Linked DNA regions of Gluconacetobacter diazotrophicus PA1 5. The protein of the gene in region 2 interacts with the protein of the main gene of each other region in a pairwise test. Links are inferred from orthologs where the notes say so. Each region holds a gene or a part of one and is shown on either strand. Other genes may lie near its edges.

Evidence for each region.
Region 1: the proteins of parE (region 2) and dhaK interact in binary tests that used the Escherichia coli proteins (3 or more experiments, as listed by UniProt). The link is inferred for Gluconacetobacter diazotrophicus PA1 5 from one-to-one orthologs.

What each region holds. Positions count from the first base shown.
Region 1 is NC_010125.1:270,885-280,372, reverse strand. Bases 4,126-7,024 are described here. They hold dhaK (dihydroxyacetone kinase subunit DhaK), read right to left. Parts: upstream 6,127-7,024; coding sequence 5,125-6,126; downstream 4,126-5,124. Other genes in these bases: glpD (glycerol-3-phosphate dehydrogenase), read right to left, coding at 6,173-7,024; dhaL (dihydroxyacetone kinase subunit DhaL), read right to left, coding at 4,485-5,120; GDI_RS01260 (HPr family phosphocarrier protein), read right to left, coding at 4,126-4,482. Outside these bases: GDI_RS01270 (MIP/aquaporin family protein), read right to left, coding at 1-531; glycerol kinase GlpK, read right to left, coding at 576-2,075; more of GDI_RS01260, read right to left, coding at 2,185-4,125; more of glpD, read right to left, coding at 7,025-7,723; GDI_RS01240 (SDR family NAD(P)-dependent oxidoreductase), read right to left, coding at 7,925-8,665; GDI_RS01235 (zinc-binding dehydrogenase), read right to left, coding at 8,806-9,488. UniProt on the Escherichia coli protein: Dihydroxyacetone binding subunit of the dihydroxyacetone kinase, which is responsible for the phosphoenolpyruvate (PEP)-dependent phosphorylation of dihydroxyacetone via a phosphoryl group transfer from DhaL-ATP.
Region 2 is NC_010125.1:1,480,110-1,489,655, forward strand. The notes cover bases 3,478-6,434. They hold parE (DNA topoisomerase IV subunit B), read right to left. Parts: upstream 5,996-6,434; coding sequence 3,959-5,995; downstream 3,478-3,958. Other genes in these bases: GDI_RS07000 (EamA family transporter), read right to left, coding at 3,478-3,920; GDI_RS07010 (hypothetical protein), read right to left, coding at 6,055-6,434. Also shown: GDI_RS20480 (2-hydroxyacid dehydrogenase), read right to left, coding at 286-1,221; GDI_RS06995 (ABC-F family ATP-binding cassette domain-containing protein), read right to left, coding at 1,310-2,938; more of GDI_RS07000, read right to left, coding at 2,976-3,477; more of GDI_RS07010, read right to left, coding at 6,435-6,612; GDI_RS07015 (hypothetical protein), read left to right, coding at 6,973-7,533; GDI_RS07020 (RrF2 family transcriptional regulator), read right to left, coding at 7,586-8,035; cysK (cysteine synthase A), read left to right, coding at 8,222-9,208; GDI_RS07030 (YceI family protein), read right to left, coding at 9,238-9,546. UniProt on the Escherichia coli protein: Topoisomerase IV is essential for chromosome segregation; it is the principal protein responsible for decatenating newly replicated chromosomes. It relaxes supercoiled DNA.

The DNA.
Region 1 (9,488 bases), 1.2 Mb from region 2 along the record:
GAAATTCGCGCCCGGCGCCATTTCGTTATATTGCTCGGTAATCGCGAAGATTCCGAACAGCAGGAAGGCGGTCAGGATGATCTGGTCGCTGAACGCGTGCATGGGCGTGATGGCGTGGCCCGGATGGGTGAAGAAGACCCCGGCCGCGCCCCCGGCCGCGCGCGTCAGGTGGTGCACCGTGTTGAAATCGTCGATGACGGTGACATACAGCGCATAGACGATGGCAGCCCCGAGGAAGGCGCCGATGATCTGCGCGATGCAGTACGGCACCACCTTGCGCCACGGGAAATGCCGGTAGATCGCCAGTGCCAGCGTGACGGCCGGGTTGGCGTGGGTGCCGGACACCGAGGCCGTCGCATAGATGGCGATGGTAACGCCCAGCCCCCAGGAAATGCACACGCCCCAGTAGGCGTTCAGGTAGGGACTGGGATCGTACAGGATGTACATCGCCGCGACGGAATCGCCGAAGGCGATGATGATGAGGACGGCGAGCGCTTCGGAAATCAGCTCGCCGAGAAATTCTCTGCTCATGGGTTCTTCCCCCCACATGGTCTCGTTGCAGGCGCCCGCGATCGTCAATCCACCCAGTCGAAGGACCGCTGCACGGCCTTCTTCCAGGATTTCGTGTAATGGGCGCGGCGGTCTTCCGGCATGGACGGTGTCCAGGTCTTGTCGATTTCCCAGTTGGCGCGCAGGTCGTCCGTGTTGCTCCAGTACCCCACGGCCAGCCCCGCCGCGTAGGCGGCGCCGAGGGCCGTGGTTTCGACGACCTTGGGTCGGACGACGGGAACGTTCAGGATGTCGGCCTGGAACTGCATCAGCAGTTCGTTGGCCACCATGCCGCCGTCGGTCTTCAGGCTGGTCAGCCTGATGCCGCTGTCGCTTTCCATCGCCTCCACCACGTCGCGCACCTGATAGGCGGTGGATTCCAGCGCCGCGCGGGCGAAATGCGCCCGGGTGACGTAGCGCGTCAGCCCGGCGATCACGCCACGGGCGTTTTCCTTCCAGTACGGCGCGTACAGGCCGGAGAAGGCCGGCACGATATAGATACCGCCGTTATCCTCCACGCTGCGGGCCAGCGGTTCGATCTGGGTCGCGATATCGAACAGTTTCAGATTGTCGCGCAGCCATTGCACCAGCGCCCCGGTGATGGCGATGGCGCCCTCCAGCGCGTAGCAGGGGCGTTCCTCGCCGAACTGGTAGGCCAGCGTCGTCAGCAGGCCCGCCTTGGACTGCACCGGCTTGACGCCCGTGTTCATCAGCAGGAACGAGCCCGTGCCGTAGGTGTTCTTGGCCTCGCCCGGTGAAAAGCAGGTCTGGCCGACCAGGGCGGCCTGCTGGTCGCCCAGGATGCCGGCGATCTTCGTACCCTTCAGCGTCGGCGTGGCGATTTCACCATACACGAAGGATGAGGGCACGATTTTGGGCAGGCATGCGGCGGGAATGGCGAAGACGTCCAGCATGCCGCGATCCCAGTCGCAGGTTTCCAGGTTCATCAACTGGGTGCGCGAGGCGTTGGTGACGTCCGTCACATGGATGCCGCCGTTCGGCCCGCCGGTCAGGTTCCAGATGACCCAGCTGTCGATGGTGCCGAACAGGGCCTGCCCCGCTTCCGCCTTCGCGCGCGCGCCATCCACGTTGTCCAGCAGCCAGCGGAGCTTCAGCCCCGCGAAGTAACTGGCCAGCGGCAGGCCGGTGACCTGGCGGAAACGGTCCTGCCCCCCGTCGGCGGCGAATGTCGTGACCAGTTGATCGACCCGCGTATCCTGCCACACCAGGGCGTTGTGCAGCGGCCTGCCGGTTTCCCGGTCCCACAGGACGGTCGTTTCCCGCTGGTTGGTGATGCCGACGGCGGCCAGGTCCTCCGCCGCCAGGTTGGCGCGGGCCAGCGCCGCCCCGATCATTTCGTTGGTGTTGTTCATGATTTCGACAGGGTCATGTTCCACCCAGCCCGGGCGGGGATAGATCTGTCGATGTTCCTTCTGCGCGACCGAGGCGATCCGGCCTTGGCGGTCGAAGATGATGAAGCGCGAACTGGTCGTTCCCTGGTCGATCGCGCCGACATAGCTGGTCATGGTGCCTGCTCCCTTTACGGTTTTTCTTCTTGCGGCATACCGCTTGGCGGTTTTCTGAAATTTTCCTTATATCACGTGATGTTTGCGAAAAACCATGCGATTCTCCCCGTCAGGCGGCGAAGGCGGCGCGGATCGCGCCCAGGCGCGTCGCGGCCATCGACAGGCGGCGAATGCCCGCCGCGACCAGCAGGCGCGCGGCACGCGGATCGCCCGCCGCTTCCCCGCAGACCGAGACGGACCTGCCGTTCGCGTGCCGGACGACGTGCGCGCACAGATCGATGACAGCGGGATGCGCGGCGTCCGCGAACGCTGCGAAATCCTGCCGCCCGCGTTCCGCCGCCATGACATATTGCGTCAGGTCGTTGGTGCCGATCGAAAAGAAGTCCGTTTCCGCCACAAGGTCTTCGATCCGCAGCGCGGCGGCGGGGACTTCGATCATCGCGCCCAGCGGGGGGATGGGCGTTCCGGCCTCGCGGCACGCATCCGCCAGGATGCCACGCGCCGCGCGCATTTCCTCGGCGACTGTGACCATCGGCAGCATGATGCGCAGGTCGTGTGCACCGCCCGCGCGCAGGATCGCGCGCAGATGGGTGCGGAAGAACGCGGGACGGCGCAGCAGGGCGCGCAGGCCGCGCACGCCCAGGGCCGGATTGTCCTCGGGATCGAGGGCGAGGAACGGGATCGGCTTGTCCGCCCCGGCATCCAGCGCCCGCACGACGACCGGACGCCCCCGGAACGGCGCCAGCAGGGCGGCGATCCGCTCGGCCTGCTCGGCCTCGGCGGGGGCGTCCGGGCGGTCCAGGAACAGGATTTCCGTGCGCGCCAGGCCGATCCCGTGGGCGCCGGCCGCCGCTGCCGCCAGGCTTTCGCGCACGGTGCCGACATTGGCCCACAGTTCCAGGCCGGTGCCGTCCCGCAGGGGCAGCACGGACGGGCCGGCGGCGGGCGCCGGCGACGGAGGGGACTGGAAGCGCCGGGCGGTGGCCGGGTCGGGGTCGGGCACGATCTCCCCACTGGCGCCGTCGAAGGCGACGGTGCGGGGAACCGGGTCCAGCGTCACGCCGGCCAGGGCGGGAATGCCGGCGCCCCGCAGCAGGATCGCGGCATGGCTGGTCGCCCCGCCCTGCCGGTCCAGCACGCCGATGACGGAGGCCGGCAGGGACGCGGCCTCGGCCGCGGTCAGGGTATCGACCAGCAGGATGCACGGCGCCGGCCCCACCGCCAGGTCGCGCGGCCCCGTGCCGGGCAGCAGGCGCTGGAGCACCGCGCGCCCGACCTCGATCACGTCCTGCCCCCTGGCCCGCAGGTAGGGCGCGTCCAGCGCGCCATAGCGGGCGTGGGTGGACAGGACCGCGCGCCACCAGGCGGCGGCCTCGTTCAATCCGGCGTCCTGGATGGCGGCATAGGCCGCATCGACCAGGGCCGGATCGTGCAGCAGCGTCGCCTGCGCCGCCATGATGGGCGGGCCGGCGCTCAACCGGCCGAACGTGGCGTCGATGGCGGCGCGCAGCCGGATGCGGGCGGCGTCCCGGTCCGGGGCGGGATGGTCCGGGATGGCCAGGGGCGCGCGGTCCACGACATGCAGCGGGCCGGCGACGCGGCCGGGCGAGACCGGGATGGGCCCCGTGGCCGGGGGCGCCGGCAGGTCGGGCGGGGGCGCTTCGGGCGCCTGGGCCAGAAGGGTGGCCAGGGCGGCGACCGCGGCTTCGGCCTGCGGGCCGGAGGCCTCGATCGTGACGGTGGCCCCCGCGGCGGCGTCCAGCGTCAGCAGCGCCGTCAGGCTGTCGGCGCGCGCGCTTCTGCCGTTCGCCGTCAGGCGGATATCGGCATCGTAGCCCGCCGCGACGGTCACGAACGCGGCGGCGGGGCGCAGGTGGAGCCCCGCCGGGTCCGCCAGCGTGACGGCGCGGCGTGCTGTCGCCGTTGTCGTTGCCGGCGAAGGCATGGGCTTGGGCTGGGGCTGGGGCGCGGATGGCGCGATGTCCGCGCGTTTCGCGGCCAGTCCGTTTTCCGCCTCGGCCAGGACCCGTTCGACCGGCAGGCCGGCGGCGGCGGCCAGGGCGGCGGCCAGCGCGCCCTCGACGAAGGCGGCGGGCGAGAGGTGGAGTCTGGCCCGCACGCCCGCCGGCATCAGGTCGCGCGCCATGTCCGCGCTGAGCAGCGCGCTGCCGATATCCATCAGCACGACGATGGCGCCGCACGCCGCCGGCAGCGATTCGGCGGCGGCGACGATGGCCATGGGATCGGTGCCGAGGTCGCGGCCGCCCGGCCCGGCGCCGGCCGCGCGGGCGATCGCGACGCGCGTGCCGGTCATCTGCCGGATCAGGGCCTCGGTCGCTTCGGCCAGCGCCGCGCTGTGCGACACCAGCAGCAGGGCGGTGGGGGCCGTGATGTCGGGCGCGTCCATCGCTAGCCCGCCGTATCGGCCAGGGCCGTCAGCAGAAGCGCCGAGGACGCGGCGCCCGGGTCCTCATGCCCCGCCGAGCGCTCGCCCAGATAGCTGGCCCGCCCCTTGCGCGCGATCATCGGGATGGTCGCCTCCGCGCCCTGCCGGGCGGCCTCGGCCGCCCGGGCGAGGGCCTGCGGCGTGTCGGGGCCGGACTGGGTGCCGGACAGGGCCGCCACCGCCGGGATCAGGGCGTCGAGCATGGTCTTGTCGCCCGCCACGGCCTTGCCCCGCGCCGCGACCCCGGCCACCCCGGCCGCCAGCAGCGTGCGCCATGCCGGAACGTCCAGGGCGGAGACGTCCCGGGCCGCCTTGCCCATGTCCAGGAAGAACGTGCCGTACAGCGGCCCCGACGCACCGCCCACGGTGCTGATCAGCGTCATGCCGACCAGCTTCAACAGGGCGGCGACGTCGGGGGGCGGTTCGTCCAGCTTGCCCGCCACGGCCCGGAAGCCGCGCGCCATGTTCGCCCCGTGGTCGCCGTCGCCGATCACGGCGTCCAGCACCGACAGGCTGTCCTGCCGGTCGTCGATGACCTGTGCCGCCCGGCGCAGCCAGACGCACAACAAGGCGACATCCGCCGTGCGGGCATCCGGCATGCGCTCACGCCCCCCAGCGCAGGGCGGGCGTGACGCACGGGGCGTCCCAGTAGCGGGTCATCTCGTCCGTCAGGCGCAGCAGCGTGATCGACGTGCCGGCCATTTCCAGGCTGGTGATGTAGGACCCGACCAGCGAGCGGGCGACGGTCAGCCCATGTGCCTGGGCGATCCGGTGGGCCGCGCGATAGACGATATACAGTTCGATCAGCGGCGTGCCGCCCAGGCCGTTGACGAACAGCAGGACCGGGTCGCCCCGGCGGAACGGCAGGTCCTCCAGGATCGGCTGCATCAGCATGTCCGCGATGCGGTCGGCGCTTTCCATCCCGACGCGCTTCCGTCCGGGTTCGCCGTGGATGCCGATGCCGAATTCCATTTCGTCTTCCCCCAGTTCGAAACTGGGTTTTCCGACATGCGGCACGGTGCAGGACGTCAGCGCCACGCCCATCGAGCGGACGGACGCGTTCACGTCCCGGCACAGGCGGGCCAGCGACCCGAGGTCCGCCCCGGCCTCGGCCGCGCCGCCGCAGATCTTCTCCGCCAGGATCGTGCCGCCGACGCCGCGCCGCCCCGCCGTGTAGAGGCTGTCCTTGACCGCCACGTCGTCGTCGATGATCACGGCCTCCAGCCGCAATCCTTCCTCCCGCGCCAGGTCGGCCGCCATGTCGAAATTCATGACGTCGCCCGTGTAGTTCTTGACGATGTGCAGCGCCCCCTGCTCGCCCGTCACCGCGCGGGTCGCCGCCAGGATCTGGTCGGGGGTCGGGCTGGTGAAGACCGCGCCCGGACAGGCGGCGTCCAGCATGCCGCGCCCCACATAGCCGCCATGCATCGGTTCGTGCCCCGATCCGCCGCCCGAGACCAGCGCGGCCTTGCCCTTCACGGGCGCGTCGGCGCGCATGATGTAGGCGGGGTCGAGATGGACGGTCAGCAGGTCGGGGTGGGCCGCCGCCATGCCCTCCAGGGCTTCGGTGACGACCCGGTCGGGGGCGTTGATGAGCTTCTTCATGCCTGGTCTCCAGGGACCTGTTCGGGCGGGGCGAATCCGATACGTCCTAGGCTACATCCGCCACCTGCGATTCCACGGGCTTGCCGCGATGCGCGATATAGGATTCGAGTTCCGCGACCTGCCCGGCGGAAAACAGGAGGCCGAGCTTGGACCGGCGCCACAGGATATCCTCGGCCGAACGGGCCCATTCGCGGTCGATCAGGTAATCGACCTCGCGCGCGTACAGTCCGGATCCGAAATCCTGGCCCATCGCGGCGGCGTCGCCGGCCGCGATGTCGAAGGCCCGCGTGCCGTAATTGCGCATCAGGCGCCAGGCATTGTGTTCGTCCAGCCAGGGTGCCCGCGCCCGCAACTGCGCCAGCATGCCCAGAAAATTCCGCCCCACGAATTCGCCGCCCGGCAGCGCGTGCAGGCCGGTCCACGGCACCGCGCGCAGCGACCGCACATGGGGGGCCAGCCTTTCGATCGCGTGTTCGGCCAGCCTGCGATAGGTCGTGATCTTTCCGCCGAAAATCGAAAGGACGGGCGCCCCGCCCTCGGTATCGACATCCAGCACGTAGTCGCGCGTCACGGCCGAGGCGCTGCTGGCCCGGTCGTCGAAGAGCGGGCGCACGCCGGCATAGCTCCATACGACGTCGGACGGCTGGACGGGCTTGCGGAAATACCGGTTCACGCTGTCGCACAGATACGTGATTTCATCGGGCGAGATCGCGACCTTGCCCGGGTCCGCGTCCCACGGAATGTCGGTCGTACCGATGAGGGTGTAGCGGCTTTCGTACGGAATGACGAAGATGATGCGGCGGTCGGGATTCTGCAGGATATAGGCCTGCGATCCCTCGAACAGGCGCGGCACCACGATGTGACTGCCCTTGACCAGCCGCACCTGCTTGTTCCCCCCGACCCCGAGCGTGCCGTGCAGCACCGAGGCGACCCAGGGGCCGGTGGCGTTCACCAGCGCGCGCGCCCGGACGGTGCCGGTGCGGCCGGTTTCCTGGTCGGCGATCGTGGCCTCCCACGACTCGCGGCCCCTCGTGGCCGAGACGAACCGGGTGCGGGTGCGGATTTCCGCGCCGTGGGCGGCGGCGTCCATGGCGTTCAGGACCACCAGCCGGGCGTCCTGCACCCAGCCGTCGGAATAGATGAACCCCCGGGTGAATTCGGGTTTCAGCACGGCGCCGCTGGGATGGTCGGCGAAGGTGACGCTTCGGGTGCGCGGCAGCGTCATGGTCAGGGCCAGGTGATCGTAGAGGAACAGCCCCGCGCGCAGTTCCCAGACCGGACGCGCCAGCTTCGAATGCGGCAGCACGAAGCGCATCGGCCAGATGATGTGCGGCGCGATCCGCAGCAGCACCTCGCGCTCCATCAGCGCCTCGCGCACCAGCCGGAATTCGTAATATTCCAGATAGCGCAAGCCGCCATGGATCAGCTTGGTGCTGGCGGACGAGGTATGGCCGGCCAGGTCGTCCTGTTCCACCAGCAGGACGCGCGCCCCGCGCCCGGCGGCGTCGCGCGCGATGCCGCAGCCGTTGACGCCGCCCCCGATGATCAGAAGGTCGTACGATCGTCCGTCACCGGACGCGGCACGGTCGCCCGGCATGGGTGTCGCGGATGATGGCGAGGGGAAAGGTCGAAAGGATGACATGCGTGCCTCCTTGCGGTGGACATTCATATCCGAAGACGGCCGGGCGTCTCAATTCGATTCCGCGCCCGGGCGAACGCATATCCGTGAGGATGCGATCAGGTTTCACGCCCCGTGCGTTCCAAAGCGAACATCCCCGCCCCCACGCCGGATGCGCGCTCACACCTGGGCGGCGCCTCCGTCCACGAACAGTTCCACCCCGGTGACGAAGCTGGCGTCGGACGAGGCGAGGAAGAGCACCGCGCTGGCGACCTCCTCCGCACGGCCGACGCGTCCCATGACGACGGTCGCGGCCAGGGCCTTCTTTTCGTCGGGATCGGAGAAGGTGTGGTTCAGCAGCGGGGTATCGATCGGCCCCGGGCTGACCACGTTGACCCTGATCCCGCGATCCTTGAGGTCCGATGTCCAGGAACGGGCGAAGGACCGCACGGCCGCCTTGGTCGCGGCATAGATGCTGAAGGCGGGAAAGCCCTTGATGGACGCGATGGAGGCATTCAGGACGATGGCGCCCCCGTCCGGCATCAGGGGCAGCGCCTTCTGCACCGTGAAGACGACCCCCTTGACGTTGATGTCGAAGATCCTGTCGTAATGGTCTTCGGTAATCGCACCGAGCGGGACCATTTCGCCCAGGCCCGCGTTGGCGAAGACGATATCCACGCGGCCCTTCTCCCGGCCGATCTGGTCATAAACCCTGTCGAGGTCCGGGAGTTTCGCGACATCGGCCTGGATGGCGCTGATGCCCCCGCCCGCGGCGGAGACCGCGGCGTCAAGCTCGGGCCGGCGGCGTCCGGTGATGTAGACATGCGCGCCCTCCCCGGCGAACAGCCGGGCCGTGGCGAGGCCGATTCCGGCGCTGCCACCGGTGACAAGGGCGATCTTGCCCTCGAGTTTCCGTGACATGCTGCGTCTCCGTTCCAATATCCTGCGGGAAACCGCCATCGGTACGGATCGTGTCTCCGGTCATCCGGCGTGCCACGAGGGACGCGGGAGGGGCGATGGCATCACCCATATCGTCCGGCGATGCCATGCGTTCGAATGTCCTATATCTTCACCAGCACTTTTCCCGTTGTCCGGCCGGCCTTGAAGGCGGACAGGCTTTCGGGCAGGGCCGTGAACGCCGTCACGCGGACGGGCTGCGTTTCCAGCGCGCCGGCCTGCACGTCGTGCATCAGGCCGGCGCCGGCCATGCGCCAGTCGCGCCAGTCCTGTGGCGACGCGTGGTCGTGCATCGCGTTCAGCGCCACCTCGTGCAACGAGAGCGCGGTGGCGAACGGCGGCAGGGGCGGCGCGTCCAGCCGGTCCTGGATGCAGACCAGATGCCCGTTGAAGCCGAGCATCGGCGCCAGCGTCCTCGCATAGCCCCCGCTTGTGGTGTCGAACACGGCGAACAGGCGGCGCGGCCCCAGCGCCTGTTGCAACGCGCCCTGCCAGGAATCGTCCTGATAATCGAACGCCCCGCAGACCCCCAGGCCCAGCAGGCGCGCGTGATGGCGGGGCGACGCCGTGACCCAGACCCGCCACCCCCGCCGCACCGCCAGTTGCGCGAGGATCAGCGCGACCGCGCCCCCTGCCCCCGTCACCAGCACATCGCGATCGGGAACGGACGGGACCTTGGCCAGCGCCTGCCACGCCGTCAGGCCGGGGCAGGGAATGCCGGCCGCGACCTCGTCACTGACGCCGTCGGGAACCGGCAGGACGCTCTCGGCCCGCAGGGTGGTGTAGT
Region 2 (9,546 bases):
ATTGCACGCAATGATGTGACCGGGGGCGAATCGAATCGTCTGTGATCCGGAATTTTCAGAAAATGCGCAAAGGTTGGATTTTTTGTGTAGTTTATTTCACGGGCGCACGAATGGAATCCGTTTTATTCCGCGTCGTAGAAGAAATGACGCTCAAGGACTCATTTATAAAAATCCTGAACCGCCGGTGCGGACCGGCGATTCATTGCGATTTTGCACCGTCACGACGGGAAGGCGCGTGGGCTGTATCCGGAAAGACACAGCATGCCGGGAGGGCGCGCGGGACCTCTAATAGCCGCGTGCGACGTCCACCGCGTCCGTGACCGGCAGGTCCGCGCGCAGGCGGCGGATGTTTTCCGCCACCTGCGGCGCGGCCGAGTCCGGCAGCGCGGCCGAGGCCACGTGCGGGGTGATCAGGACGTTCTCCATCCGCCAGAGCGGATGGTCCCCGGGCAGCGGTTCCTGCGCGAACACGTCCAGCGTCGCCTGGCCGATCTGCCCCGATTCCAGGGCCGCGACCAGCGCGTCCTGATCGACGATGGCGCCGCGCGCGACATTGACGAATGCCGCCCCGCGCGGAAGCATCGCCAGCCGTTCGGCGTCCAGCAGCCCGATGGTCTGCGGTGTCTTGGGCAGCAGGCAGACCAGGATGTCGCAGCCGCCCAGGAAGTCCGGCAGGCTGTCCATGCCGGAATAGCAGGTGATGGCGGGGTCGGATTTCGGGCTGCGCGACCAGCCGCGCACGGTAAAGCCCTGCCGCGCGCACTCACGTGCCGCCAGCAGGCCCAGTTCGCCCAGGCCCATCACGCCCACCCGCGTCAGGTTCAGCGGCCGGGGTTCGATGAAGTGCCATTGTCCCCGGCGCTGCGCGGCCTCGAACGCCGGCATGTCGCGCGCCAGGCGCAGGGTCGCGAACAGCACGTAGCTGGCCATCATCCGCGACATCAGCGGGTCGTGCAGCCGGGTGATCGCAACCCCCGGCGGCAGGTCGTCGCGTGTGACCAGCGCGTCCACCCCGGCCCCCAGGGCGACGATCATCCGCAGGTTGGGAAAGCGCGCGAAGAAGCCGCGCGGCGGGCTCCAGACCAGGGCATAGCGGACGGCGGCGGGGTCGGTCACGTCGTCGGCCAGGACGAAATCCAGGTCCGGCAGCAGGCCGGCCAATGCGGCCCGCCACGGTTCGGGGTTGTCCACCTGGCTGTAGAAGACCGCCGCATCCTTCATGTCCCGCTCCCGTCCGATCAGTTCGGGTCCGATCCTATCGGCATCGCAAGGCGGCTGGGAAGGGGGCCTTGTCACCGCGCCCCGTGGTTTAGCGCTTCGCCTTGCGCCGCTTTTCGCGCGACGCCGCCTGGGACGGCGCGGTGCTGCCGCCCCGGGCGCGGTCCAGGACGAAGCGGGCGTAATCGTCCATGTCGCCGTCGAACGGCGCCACCGTATTGTCCGCCGCCAGCCACAGCCGGTCGGCCACCAGTTCCATCAGCGAGCGGTCATGGGTGATCAGGATCACCGCGCCCTCGTATTCGTTCAGCGCGTCCAGCAGCGCGCGCCGGCTGTCGATGTCCAGATGGTTGGTCGGTTCGTCCAGGATCAGCAGGTGCGGGGCCGCCATCGCCACCAGGTTCAGCAGCAGCCGCGCCCGCTCGCCGCCCGACAGGGCCTCGACCGTCGTGCCCTGCTTTTCGAAATGGATGCCGAACTGCGCCAGGCGCGAGCGGTGCGACTGGTCGCTGTCCTGCGGCCGCGCCGCGCGCATGATGTCCAGCGGCGTGTCGGTGGGGTTCAGGGCCTCGATCTGATGCTGGTGGAACCAGCCGACCTCCATCCGCGCCGACCGCGTCACCCGGCCCGACCGCGCGGCCAGCGCCCCGGCCGCCATCTTGGCGAAGGTCGACTTGCCCGCGCCGTTGACGCCCAGCAGCCCGATCCGGTCGTCGATATCCAGCCGCAGGTCCAGGCCGCGCAGCACCGGCGCGTCGTCGCCATAGCCGATCTCGACATCTTCCAGCCGCATCAGCGGCGGTGCCAGCGGGCGCGGCGGCGAGGGCAGGATGAAGGGCGACACCCGGGCCTCGATCGTGGTGGCCACCGGCTCCAGCTTGGCCAGCCGCTTCATGCGGCTTTGCGCCTGGGCGGCCTTGCTGGCCTTGGCCTTGAACCGGTCGACGAAGGATTGCAGATGCGCGCGCTCGGCCTCCTGCTTGGCGCGGGTGGCGCTTTGCAGGCGGATCTTCTCGGCGCGCTGGTGCTCGAACGAATCGTAGCCGCCGGAATAGAGTTCCAGCTTGCCCTCGGTGACGTGCAGCGTGAAATCGACCGAATTGTTCAGCAATTCCCGGTCATGGCTGATGATCAGCGCCGAATGCGGATAGCGCGCCAGACGGGCCTCCAGCCACAGCGCACCTTCCAGGTCCAGGTAGTTGGTCGGTTCGTCCAGCAGCAGCAGGTCGGGCTGGGAAAACAGGGCGGCCGCCAGGGCCACGCGCATGCGCCAGCCGCCGGAAAACTCGGCCATGGGCCGGTCGAGGTCGGCGGTGGAGAACCCCAGCCCGTTCAGGATTTCGGCGGCGCGGGCGGGGGCGCTGTCGGCGTCGATCTCGATCAGACGCGCCCAGATGTCGCCCATGCGCTCGGGCTCGGCGGTGTCCAGTTCGGCCATCAGGGCGGCGCGTTCGGTATCCGCCGCCAGGATCGTCTCGATCAGGCTGACCGGCGTCGCGGGATGTTCCTGGTCCACGGCGGCGATCCGGGCCGCGCGGGGGATGGAAATCTCGCCCGAATCGGGTTGCAGCTCGCCCTTGATCAGCTTGAACAGCGTGGATTTGCCCACCCCGTTGCGGCCGACCAGGCTGACCTTGGACGGGTTGGGCAGCGTGACGCTGGCCCGGTCGAAGAACCGCCGCCCCCAGGCGTTGAAGACAAGCGAATCGATCTGGAGCATGAGGCGGTCCGTGGGGTTTGGATTGGGAAGGGCGGATTCAGAGGTCGGGGGCGGGCGGCGGAGCGGCCTGGCCGCCCGACTGCCGGATCACGATGCCGATGATCGACGACAGGACGATGCACAGGATTCCCGTCCATTGCGACGGGTCCGGATGCTCGCCCAGCAGCACCAGGCCGATGACCACCGCCATGGCCGGGTCCAGGCTGCTGAGGATGCCGTACTGGCGCGGGTGCAGCCGCTTCATGGCCAGCATTTCCAGCGTATAGGGCACGGCGGAGGACAGGATCGCCACCAGGCCGGCCAGGAGACCGGCGTGGGGATGGGACGCGATGCGCGGCAGGGTCGCCGCCGCCAGCGGCGTCAGCAGCAGCGCCCCCACCCCCAGCCCGATCGCGGTGGCCCGCGTGGCGTCGATCCGCCGGCTGACCCGTGCGCCGATCACGATATAGGCCGCCCATGACGCGGCGGCCAGCAGGCCGAAGCCCACGCCCAGCGGGTCCAGCCCCCGCCCGCGCAGCACCGCGCCCGGTTGCAGCAGCAGGTCCAGACCCGCCGCCGCCAGCGCGACCAGCAGCAGGTCGACGGGCCGGCGCGATCCCAGCAGGGCCAGCGCCAGCGGGCCCAGGAATTCGATCGCCACCGCGATCCCCAGCGGCAGCCGCGCCAGGGACAGGTAGAACGTCATGTTCATCAGGCAGACCACCGTGCCGTATTGCACGATCAGCCACAGGGTGGCGCGGTCCGGCACCATGCGCCATGGGCGCGCCAGCGCGCACAGCACGATCGCGGCGATCCACAGCCGCAGCCCGACCATGCCCAGCGGTCCGAACAGCGGGAACAGGTCTTTTGCGATCGACGCGCCCATCTGGAACGAGGCGATCCCGCACAGCATCAGCAGCGCGCCGCCCACCGGCCCGCCGTCCGATTGCCCGTCGGCGGGCGCGCCGGGTGCAAGAGCGGCCTGGGATGTACTGGCGGTCATGGAACTCCTGCGGCCCGGGGCGCAGCCCGGACAGACATTCAAACGTCCAGGTCTTCGACGGTCTGCGCGTGTTCCTGAATGAACTGGAAGCGCAGTTCCGGCCGCCGTCCCATCAGATGTTCGACCCGGTCGCTGGTCAGGGCGCGGTCCTCGGGACGGGTGACGACTTTCAGCAGCGTGCGGTGCCGTGGGTCCATCGTCGTCTGCTTCAGATCGCCCGGCGGCATCTCGCCCAGGCCCTTGAAGCGCGAGACCTCGACCTTGGCATTCGGCTTGAAGTTCGACTTCAGCTTCCGCTCGCGGTCGGTGTCGTCCATCGCATAGATCGTCTTGCCGCCCTGCGTCAGCCGGTACAGCGGCGGCTGCGCCAGGTACAGATGCCCCTGGCGGATCAGGTCGGGCAGTTCGCGATAGAAGAACGTCATCAGCAGCGACGCGATATGCGCGCCGTCCACGTCGGCGTCGGTCATGATGACGATGCGGCCGTAGCGCAGGCGGGTCGCGTCGAACCGTTCGCCGATGCCGCAGCCCAGGGCCTCGACCAGGTCGCGCAGTTCCTGGTTGGCGCGCAGCTTCTCGGTCGAGGCGCTGGCGACGTTCAGGATCTTGCCGCGCAGCGGCAGCACGGCCTGGGTTTCGCGGTTTCGGGCCTGCTTGGCCGACCCGCCGGCCGAATCGCCCTCGACCAGGAAGATCTCGGTCTCGGCCGCGTTCTCGCGCGTGCAGTCGGTCAGCTTGCCGGGCAGGCGCAGCCGCCGGGTCGCGCTCTTGCGCGGCGTGTCTTTCAGGTCCTTGCGGCGCAGCCGTTCCTCGGCCCGCTCGATGATGAAGGCCAGCAGGTTGTCGGCCTGTGCCGGATGGCCGGCCAGCCATTGCTCGAACCGGTCGCGCAGCGCGGTCTCGATCAGGCGGCTGGCCTCGGACGAGGTCAGCTTTTCCTTGGTCTGGCCCTGGAATTGCGGGTCGCGGATGAACACCGACAGCTTGGCGGCGATGGCGCCCAGCACGTCATCGGCGTTGACCGCCGCCGCGCGCTTGTTCGACCGCTGTTCGCCCCAGGCGCGGAAGCCCTTCAGCAGCGCGGCGCGAAACCCGGCTTCGTGCGTGCCGCCCTGCGGCGTCGGGATGGTGTTGCAGTACGAGGACAGGCTGGCCGACCCCGATTCCAGGAACGCCACCGCCCATTCCATCCGGCCGGTATCGGCGCCGTCGGGCCCCACCGGCAGGTCGGCCTCGCCGGACCACATCTCGGTCAGCAGGGCGGCGTTGCCCAGTTCGTCGCGCAGGCTGTCGGCCAGGCCGCCGGGGAAGTGCAGCACCGCCTCGGCCGGGATGTCCGCGTCGCGGACCAGCGCCGGGTCGCACGACCAGCGGATGGTGACGCCGCGGAACAGGTACGCCTTGGACCGGCACAGCCGGTACAGCCGCGCGGGCGAGAAATGGATCCGGCCGAAGATCTGCGGATCGGGGGTGAAGCGGATCTGCGTGCCGCGCCGGTTCTGGGTCGCGCCGACCTTCTCCAGCATCGTGACGGGATGGCCGCGCTCGTACACCTGACGCCAGACGGCGCGGTCGCGGGCGACCTCGACCTCCATCCGTGCCGCCAGGGCGTTGACCACCGACGATCCCACCCCGTGCAGGCCGCCCGAGGTGGCATAGGCCTTGCCCGAGAACTTGCCGCCCGCGTGCAGCGTGGTCAGGATGACCTCCAGCGCCGAGCGATCCTTGAATTTCGGATGCGGGTCGACCGGAATGCCGCGCCCGTTGTCGCGGATCGTCAGCCAGTCCCCTGCTTCCAGCGTGACGTCGATGGTGGTGGCGTGGCCGGCCACGGCCTCGTCCATCGCATTGTCCAGGATCTCGGACGCCAGGTGGTGGTATGCGCCCTCGTCGGTGCCACCGATATACATGCCCGGCCGGCGCCGGACGGGTTCCAGCCCCTCCAGCACCTCGATGGCGCTGGCGTCGTACTCCCCGCCGGCATCGTTCCGCACCGGGGCCGGCGGGGCGGACGCGGCCCCGCGGCCCCGGGGCTCCCGCTTCGGTCGCGCCGCGGAAAAGAGATCATCGTTCATGGAGTGTTCTTTGTTCCGCCGGCCGGTCCGCTGTCAAGCGGACTCGGTCCGGGGCGGCGTCAGCTCCGCGCCGACGTGTGGGCGGCGGACGGCTTGTGGCCGCGATAGCGGGTCCGCACCTCGTTGCGCAGGGTGCGTTCCGGCGCGGCGCAGGTCTCGTAGGACGCGGGCTGGATGATGTCCTTGGCCTGGGCGTAGCTGGACAGGTCGGCGGCGGATTCCAGGACCGCGACCTCGTCGAACATCGCGGCGCGCTGGTCGCAGAAGGCGGTGCCGGATTTCAGCCCCCGCTCGGACTGCACGTTGGCCAACTGGGTGATGTAGTCGTCATGCTCGCGCTGCGCGCTGCGGCCGTAGGTGGTGTGGAAATAGGCGTTCAGCGTCCCTTCCTCGTCCAGCAGCTTGGTGCGGAACTTGGCGACGAAGCTGTTGTACCGGTCCTGCATGTTGCACGACAGCGCCGTGACCATCAGTTCGCTCTTCAGCCCCTGGACGTCGAAGGCCTCGTGCGCCGGCGAGGACGTGCACTGGCTGACGGCGAAGGCGGCCTGCGCGTTGGTCACGATGCCGGCAAGGGCCAGGGCGGCAACCGTGGCGCGCCAAATCGGAAAGGACATGGTGTGGTTTCTCCAAGACCGACCAGGATGCTGCGCCGGATTGGGGTCGGCAACATGAACCGGCATGTGAACTAGGCTTGCTAGAACTCTATAATAGCAGCATAACCCTCGCCACGGTGTTGGCAATCACATTTTGATGCCGCCGCCTGCTGGAATCGGCTTCTATCCCCCGGATCGCCGACTCGCAAGGATCGGGTCGGGCCTTTCGTAGGGATCGCCATTGTTCTAGTGTCCTGCCTCCGAAATTCGCAGATGGGTTTCGGAGAGCGGCATGCCGTCAAGGCATTGTTTTATCTGGTGTCTTGGACTATCGACCCCGCGCGCGTGCACGGGGTTCCATGAGCAAAGCGGAGCTGACGAGTGCGAGTGCGACTGTCTTCTGCAATCCTGGTGGCGGCGTCCGCCCTGCTGGCCGGATGCCAAACCAAGCCTGTGCTGCAGGTGGCCAAGACCCCGAACCCGTTCGGCTACATGAAGCGGTCGGCGGTGTGCCAGGTCGGGCCGGTCAAATCCTCGCCCTCCGGCCAGATGGAGGCGACGATGGCCGTCCGCAGCGACGACGGTAACTGCGGCGTCGTGATCCAGCAGACGGGCGGCGGGTCCTATGCCTCGTTCGGGGTGTCGCCCGCGCCGGAACACGGCAAGGTCTTCCTCTATAATTACGATGATCACACCTATGTGATGTATACGCCCAACACCGCCTATGCCGGGAACGATCATTTCACCGTGACCCTGATTCGCGGGGTCGGCCAGCCGCGCCAGTACCTGACGGTCACGGCCAGCGTCGATGCGACCGGCGTCGTGGTGCCCACCCCGATCGTGGCGCCCCCCGCGCCCGCGACGCCGGCCCGGACATCGACCCGGCATCGCACGACCAGGACCCCGGCGAAGAGCCAGAAGACGACGCCGGCGGCTCATTAACGAGCCTTCGGGAGCCCATTGTCCGGCCCGAGCCCGGGCCGGGCGCGGCCCGTCAGATCGAGAAGGTGATGGGTTCCGCCATGGGCCGGCGCATGCCGCTGGATTCCGCGCGGCGGACCAGGTCGTCCAGGGTCAGCTTGCGGCACTGGGTGGACAGCGTGTCGTCCAGCTTCTGCCAGCAGGGTTCGATCACCTTGGTGAACAGCGCGCCCACCGGCCCGTCATCGGACGACGAATCATCGGCGGTCGCGATTTCGACGATGTCGGCCAGGGTGATATCCCGCCGGGGCCGGCCCAGGCGGTAGCCGCCGCGCGGCCCGCGCACGCTTTCCAGCAGGCTGGACCGCGACAATGTCTGCAGCAGCGGCTCGATCCCGCGCCGGGCCAGGCCGGCGCGTTCGGCGATGTCGGCGGCGCTGACGGTACCGCTTCGCCCGGCATGGAATGCGACGTCGAGCATGATGAGCACCGCGATCATGGCCCTGTCACGCCGAAGAAGCATCCTGGGTCTCTCCTGTGCTGGATTCGCCGCGCCCATCGGGGGGCATGGCCCGTGTGATGGCGCGAAGCTAACAGGAATGGGGACGATGATCCACGCTTCTGTTTGGTATGAAGGTGGATTATGTCGAAGATTACGATTAAATCCGTGCCAGGGACTGCGCATACGGATTGAAGGAAGGACCGACCCATGGACAACACGGCGGTGGACGACCGGCTGGGCCTGGCGCGCCCGCGGGGGCGGGTGTACGATTCGATCGTCGATACGGTCGGCGGCACGCCGCTGGTGGCCCTGCCGCACCTGACGCGCGAGGACGAGATTGCCAGCCGCATCCTGCTGAAGCTGGAATTCTTCAACCCGCTGGGATCGGTCAAGGACCGCATCGGCGCGGCCATGGTGCTGGCCGCCGAACAGCGGGGCGACATCACGCCCGGCCGGACGGTGCTGGTCGAGCCGACATCGGGCAATACCGGCATTTCGCTGGCCTTCGTCGCCGCCGCGCGCGGCTATCGCCTGATCGTGACCATGCCCGAGGGCGCGTCGCTGGAGCGGCGCAAGATGCTGCGCCTGCTGGATGCGGAACTGGAACTGACGCCGGCCCGACTGGGCATGGCCGGGGCCATCGCCCGGGCCGAGGACATCCTGAACAATACGCCCGACGCCTGGATGCCGCGCCAGTTCGACAATCCCGACAACCCGGCCGTCCACGCCGCCACCACGGCCGAGGAAATCTGGACCGACACGGACGGCGCGGTGGATATCGTGGTGGCGGGCGTGGGCACCGGCGGCACCGCCAGCGGCATCGCCCATGCGCTGAAGCCGCGCAAGCCTGGCCTGGCGGTCTATGGGGTGGAACCGGTCGAAAGCGCGATCCTGAACGGGGACGAGGCCGGGCCCCACGGCATCCAGGGCATCGGCCCCGGCTTCTGCCCCCGCACGCTGGACCTGCCGGCGCTGGACGGCGTGCTGACGGTGTCCGAGCGCGAGGCCATCGCCGCCGCCCGCCGCTGCGCGCGGCTGGACGGGGTGCCGATCGGCATTTCCTCGGGCGCCGCGCTGCATGCTGCCCTGAAGCTGGCCGAACGGCCGGAAAACGCGGGCAAGACGATCGTGGTCATCGCGCCCTCGTTCGCCGAACGCTACCTGTCCACGTCGCTGTTCACCGGCCTGGCCTGACGTTCCGGTGTCGGCCCCTGCGCTGTCTTCTATGAGGACTGCGCGGTCACGTCGATGTCGACACCGACGTCCAGCGCCACCCACTGGCCGCTTGCCCATGGGCCCTGGCCGATGCCGAACGGCGAGCGGATCAGGGTGAGATGGCCCTTGGCGTGTGCGGTCGTGCCGGTGATATCCAGCGTGAACGGCAGCGTTTCCGGCTGGCCGACGCCGCGTATGCTCAACTCGCCCTGGGCCGTGTAGGCATTCCCGCCCCTGGACTGGAAATGCGTGGCCTCGAACGTCGCCTTGGGGAACGCCGCGACATTGAACCAGTCGGCGCCCGGCAGGGCCTCGTC